2 regions of the Streptomyces sp. NPDC026589 genome follow, and region 1 is predicted to be linked to the other one. Evidence: riboswitches for the same ligand, from Rfam matches in the RefSeq annotation. Region 1 holds a riboswitch; the other holds the start of a gene.
What was found. A riboswitch is a leader RNA that binds a small molecule or an ion and turns the genes downstream of it on or off. The one in region 1 is predicted to bind glycine.
Positions count from the first base shown of each region.

Region 2: it holds a riboswitch for glycine, as region 1 does, so the genes downstream of both, gcvP (aminomethyl-transferring glycine dehydrogenase) here and gcvT (glycine cleavage system aminomethyltransferase GcvT) in region 1, are expected to answer to the same signal.

Region 1 covers NZ_JBEZYG010000006.1:65,731-68,937, reverse strand. The annotation lists gene AB0F29_RS12215 (AAA family ATPase) at 1-675, opposite strand, end outside; glycine riboswitch at 851-948, shown strand; gene gcvT (glycine cleavage system aminomethyltransferase GcvT) at 1,123-2,238, shown strand; gene gcvH (glycine cleavage system protein GcvH) at 2,439-2,816, shown strand; gene glyA (serine hydroxymethyltransferase) at 2,836-3,207, shown strand, end outside.
Region 2 covers NZ_JBEZYG010000029.1:9,803-13,009, forward strand. The annotation lists gene AB0F29_RS35100 (DNA polymerase IV) at 1-457, shown strand, start outside; gene AB0F29_RS35105 (PRC-barrel domain-containing protein) at 379-750, opposite strand; glycine riboswitch at 883-980, shown strand; gene gcvP (aminomethyl-transferring glycine dehydrogenase) at 1,173-3,207, shown strand, end outside.

The sequences.
Region 1 (3,207 bases):
CTCGGCGGCCGTGAAGGAGATCCGGTCGAGCGCTCCCGCGGCCTCGCGGTCCAGCAGCACCGCGGAGGTGCAGCCGGCGGGCAGCAGCCCCTGCTCGGTATCGCGGAGCAGCCGGGCGACCGCGTGCCGGTGGCGGGCGAAGGCATAGCCGGAGACGCCGCGCCCCCGCTCGCGCTGCCCCTGCCGCGCCACCTCGGGCGTCACGTCGAGCAGGATCAGATGGAGGGTGCGGCCCCGGCTCACGGCGTGCCGGGCGAGCCAGCGGCGTACCCACGTCTGGGTGCCGCAGTCGTGCACGACGACGGATTCACCGGAGCGCAGGGCCTTCCAGAGGCCGAGGTAGTGCGCGGCACGGACCAGGGGGCGGTAGAGGGCGTAGGGCAGTAAGCGGGGCAGGGCGGCGGCCCAGCTGTCGCGGGTGTTCTGGGAGTCGATGGCGCGGCCCTGCGCGGCCCGCCGGATGAGGGTCGACTTCCCGCTGCCGGGGAGCCCGGAGACCACGACGACGTCACCGGCGGTGAGGTCGAGGCTGTACCGGCCGCAGGCGGTGCGCCCGCGCAGGTCGCGTACCACCGGCGCGCCCTCCGTCAGCAGCTCCCGCGCGGGAGCGCCGGGCTGTGCGGGCATCGCGCCGTGCGCGACCCCCGCGGTCGGTGCCGACCGCTGCAACGTCATCGCCCATCCCCCTGCCGTCGTGTCCCCCACGCCTGCCCCTGAAGTGTAAAGAAAAGGCAATGCGGCACAAGCGGCCCAGGGCCTGTCGTCGCCGTCTTCACCTTCTCGGGGGCCGGACCCCCCACTCTCCCGCCATGCATGCGATGATGACCCCGCCAACTGCATACCGGCCGTTCGAATCCGCGCGGGAGAGTTCCGGCCACAGTGTGAGCCGGGCGCCGAAGGAGCAAGATCCTCCCTTGAATCTCTCAGGCCCCGTACCGCGTGGATGAGGCAGATCTGAAAAGCGAGCCGTTCCGCGGCTCCACCCAAGGTGCAAGCCGAGCCCCCTGATCCGGGGCGCCCTCCAGGGGCATACCCCGTCGGGGGCTATCGGCGAACCTCTCAGGTTCCGATGACAGATGGGGAGGATTCGTCCTGACGTCGTCATGCCCTGGAGCCGTATCCATGAGCACTGCCCCCCGTCTCACCGCCCTCGACGCACTGCACCGCTCGCTCGGCGCCACCATGACCGACTTCGCGGGCTGGGACATGCCCCTGCGGTACGCCAGTGAGCGCGACGAGCACAACGCCGTACGCACCCGGGCCGGTCTCTTCGACCTGTCGCACATGGGCGAGATCACCGTCACCGGGCCCGAGGCCGCCGCCTTCCTGAGCTACGCGCTGGTGGGCAACATCGCCACCGTCGGCAACGGCCGGGCCCGCTACACGATGATCGTCCAGGAGGACGGCGGGATCGTGGACGACCTGATCGTCTACCGCCTGGGCGAGACGGAATACATGGTGGTCGCCAACGCGGGCAACGCGCAGATCGTGCTGGACGCGCTGGCCTCCCGCGTCGGGGGCTTCGACGCCGAGGTGCGCGACGACCGGGACGCGTACGCGCTGCTCGCGGTCCAGGGACCCGAGTCGCCCGCCATCATGAAGGCCGTCACCGACGCCGACCTGGACGGGCTGAAGTACTACGCGGGCCTGCCGGGCACGGTCGCCGGGGTTCCGGCGCTCATCGCCCGTACCGGTTACACCGGCGAGGACGGCTTTGAACTCTTCGTCGCGCCCGAGCACGCCGAGCAGCTGTGGCGGGCGCTGACCGAGGCCGGCTCCCCGCACGGCCTGATCCCCTGCGGGCTCTCCTGCCGGGACACGCTGCGCCTGGAGGCGGGCATGCCGCTGTACGGGCACGAGCTGACGACCGCGCTCACCCCGTTCGACGCGGGCCTGGGCCGAGTCGTGAAGTTCGAGAAGGAGGGCGACTTCGTCGGGCGCGAGGCCCTGACCGCCGCCGCCGAGCGCGCCGAGACCGCCCCGCCGCGCAAGCTGGTGGGCCTGATCGCCGAGGGCCGCCGGGTCCCGCGCGCCGGTTTCCCGGTCGTGGCCGACGGCAAGGTGATCGGCGAGGTCACCTCCGGAGCCCCGTCCCCGACGCTGGGCAAGCCGATCGCCATGGCCTACGTGGACGCGGCCTTCGCCGCCCCGGGCACCGAGGGCGTGGGCGTGGACATCCGGGGCACGCACGAGCCGTACGAGGTCGTCGCGCTGCCGTTCTACAAGCGCCAGAAGTGATCTTCCGGAAGGACCGGCGGTAACCGGACCTTCCCGACCCCGCGCAGGCGTCACCGAAGCGACGCGCGCGCAGACGTCACAGAGCACACGCCACAGAGCACACGCCACAGATGCGGACGTCACAGAAGTGACGTACCTCCGTCTCACACCGTAAGACCACCGTTCGTCAGCACTCCCCCGCGTACAGGAGAATTCAGGTCATGAGCAACCCCCAGCAGCTGCGGTACAGCAAGGAGCACGAGTGGCTGTCGGCCCTCGAGGACGGCGTGGCCACCATCGGCATCACGGAGTACGCGGCCAACGCGCTCGGTGACGTCGTCTTCGCCCAGCTCCCGGAGGTCGGCGACACGGTGACCGCGGGCGAGACCTGCGGCGAACTGGAGTCGACCAAGTCCGTCAGCGATCTGTACTCGCCGGTGACCGGTGAGGTGACGGCGGCCAACCAGGACGTCGTGGACGACCCCTCGCTGGTGAACTCCGCTCCCTTCGAGGGCGGCTGGCTGTTCAAGGTGCGCGTCGCGGAGGAGCCGGCCGACCTGCTCTCCGCCGACGAGTACACCGCGTTCTCCGGCAACTGAGACCTTAAGGGACCCCCTGATGTCGCTTCTGAACTCCTCCCTCCACGAGCTGGACCCGGACGTCGCCGCCGCCGTCGACGCCGAGCTCCACCGTCAGCAGTCCACCCTCGAAATGATCGCCTCGGAGAACTTCGCTCCGGTCGCCGTCATGGAGGCACAGGGCTCCGTCCTCACCAACAAGTACGCCGAGGGCTACCCGGGCCGCCGCTACTACGGCGGCTGTGAGCACGTCGACGTCGTCGAGCAGATCGCGATCGACCGGATCAAGGCCCTGTTCGGCGCCGAGGCAGCGAACGTGCAGCCGCACTCCGGCGCCCAGGCGAACGCCGCCGCGATGTTCGCGCTGCTGAAGCCGGGCGACACGATCATGGGCCTGAACCTGGCCCACGGC
Region 2 (3,207 bases), on a different contig from region 1:
ACGGCTGCTGGGGGTCGGTGTGACGGGGCTGGCCGACTACACCCAGGAGGACCTGTTCGCCCAGGCCGCCGACGCCCGGGAGCTCGCTCAGCGGGCCCAGGAGGGGCACCGGGCGCCGGTGGAGGGCGACGAGGAGAACGTGGCGGCCGAGCCCGAGCCGGAGGGCGCGGAGCTGCTCGCCGCGCGGCGCTGGCCCGCCGGGCACGACGTGCACCACGAGGAGCACGGGCACGGCTGGGTGCAGGGGAGCGGCGTGGGCCGGGTCACCGTCCGGTTCGAGGAACCGTGGAGCGCACCCGGCCGGGTGCTGACGTTCCGCGTCGACGATCCGCTGCTGCGGCCCGCCGACCCGCTGCCGCTCGTCCGTGAAGCGGCCGACTACTCCTCCTGGCCCGCCAGCCTGCCGAAGTCCCGGTCGGGCGCCGACTCCGCCGGGGGCGGGGAGTCCAGCCCGTAATGGCGGTAGAGCTGCAGTTCCTGCTCGGGCGAGAGATGCCGGCCGACCCCGAAGTCCGGCGCGCCCTTGATCAACGCGCGGTCGAACGGGACGCGCAGCGCGTCCTCGACGAATTCGCTGGGTTCCAGGGGGACGAAGGCGTCCCTGCTGAACAGGCCGGTGCGGACGGCCGCCCATTCGGGCACCCCCGTCGCGTCGTCGAGATAGACCTCATCCACCGTTCCGATCTTGGCGCCCTGGCGATCGAATGCCTTGCGGCCGATCAGGCGGCGCGGATCGATATCGGTCTGCACAGTGCCTCCCACTGGTCGCAGCTGCTCAGGGTGGACGCTGTCGCTCCACCAGCACCACACAAGTGCAGATCCGTGGCGTCGGCCACTCGAGAACTCCGGCGCGGGGGCCGCTGGTAGGCTGACAGTGGCTGCTGACCCCGTGCGGGAGAGTCCTCCGGTGCAGAATCCGGAGGCGCCGAAGGAGCAACTCCTCCCCGGAATCTCTCAGGCCCCCGTACCGCACGGACGAGGTCACTCTGGAAAGCAGGGCGATTCCGTGCGGGCGCAGGCCCAGGCGGACTCGACCCTCACCGACGGTGAAAGTCGGCACGCCCCGGGCGCGCCGGTGAAGCTCTCAGGTTGAGATGACAGAGGGGGAGGCCGTACGGGCACCCGCGCCGTGGTGCCCCTCGCAGGTCGTGACAGACCAGGAGGCCTCCACCATGACCCCCCGTCGCACTTCGCTCTCCCAGCTGGAGCAGGGCATTCCGTTCGAGCAGCGTCACATAGGGCCCGACGCCGGAGCCCAGGCGAAGATGCTCGCCCAGGTCGGCTACGGCTCCCTCGACGAGCTCACCGCCGCCGCGGTGCCCGACGTGATCAAGAGCGCGGAGGCACTGAACCTTCCCTCGGCGCGCACCGAGGCGGAGGTCCTGGCCGAGCTGCGGTCGCTGGCCGACCGCAACGAGGTGCTGGCCCCGATGATCGGCCTCGGCTACTACGGCACCTTCACGCCGCCCGTCATCCTGCGCAACGTCATGGAGAACCCCGCCTGGTACACGGCCTACACGCCGTACCAGCCGGAGATCTCGCAGGGCCGCCTGGAGGCCCTCCTCAACTTCCAGACGATGGTCGCCGAGCTGACCGGGCTGCCCACCTCCGGCGCCTCGCTGCTCGACGAGGGCACCGCGGCCGCCGAGGCGATGGCCCTCGCCCGGCGCGTCGGCAAGGTCAAGAAGGGCGTCTTCCTGGTCGACGCCGACACCCTGCCGCAGACCGTCGCGGTGATCGAGACCCGCGCCGAGCCCACCGGCGTCGAGGTCGTCGTCGCGGACCTGAGCGACGGCATCCCCACCGAGATCGCCGAGCGCGGCGTCTTCGGCGTCCTGCTCCAGTACCCGGGCGCTTCCGGTGCCGTGCGCGCCGTCGAGCCCGTCATCGAGCAGGCCCACGAGCTCGGCGCGATCGTCACCGTCGCCGCCGACCTGCTGGCCCTCACGCTGCTCACCTCGCCCGGGGCGCTCGGCGCCGACATCGCGGTCGGCACGACCCAGCGCTTCGGCGTCCCGATGGGCTTCGGCGGTCCGCACGCCGGCTTCATGGCGGTCCGCGAGAAGTTCGCCCGCTCCCTGCCCGGCCGCCTCGTCGGCGTCTCCGTCGACGCCGACGGCAACAAGGCCTACCGCCTGGCCCTCCAGACCCGCGAGCAGCACATCCGCCGCGAGAAGGCCACCAGCAACATCTGTACCGCGCAGGTCCTGCTCGCCGTCATGGCCGGGATGTACGCGGTCTACCACGGCCCCGACGGGCTGCGGACGATCGCCCGGCGCACCCACCGCTTCGCCGCGATCCTGGCCGACGGCCTGCGGAGTGCCGGTGTCGACGTCGTGCACGGCGCGTTCTTCGACACCCTGACCGTGCGCGTCCCCGGCAGGGCCGCGGCCGTTGTCGCGGACGCCCGGGAGCGCGGGGTCAACCTCCGCCTCGTCGACGCGGACCAGGTCTCCATCGCCTGCGACGAGACCACCACCCGCGCGCAGATCTCCGCCGTCTGGGCCGCCTTCGGCGCCGAGGGCGACATCGAGGCGCTGGACGCGACGGTCGCCGACGCGCTGCCCGAGGGGCTGCTGCGCTCCGACGACATCCTGACCCACCCGGTCTTCCACCAGCACCGCTCCGAGACCGCGATGCTGCGCTACCTCCGTAAGCTCGCCGACCGCGACTACGCGCTGGACCGCGGCATGATCCCGCTCGGCTCCTGCACCATGAAGCTGAACGCGACCGCCGAGATGGAGTCGATCACCTGGCCCGAGTTCGGCGCGCTGCACCCGTTCGCCCCCGCGGACCAGGCGCAGGGCTTCCTCTCCCTCATCCGTGAGCTGGAGGAGCGCCTCGCCGAGGTCACCGGCTACGACGCGGTGTCCATCCAGCCCAACGCCGGCTCCCAGGGCGAGTTCGCGGGTCTGCTGGCCGTTCGCGCGTACCACCGGGCCAACGGGGACGACCAGCGCACCGTCTGCCTCATCCCTTCCTCCGCGCACGGCACCAACGCCGCCAGCGCCGTCATGGCCGGCATGAAGGTCGTCGTGGTGAAGACCGCCGACGACGGCGAGGTCGACATCGCGGACCTGCGCGCCAAGATCGAGCAGCACCGCGACGAGCTGGCCGTGCTCATGATCACCTACCCGTCCACGCACGGAGTGTTCGAGGAGCACGTCGCCGAGATCTGCGGCGAGGTGCACGACGCGGGCGGTCAGG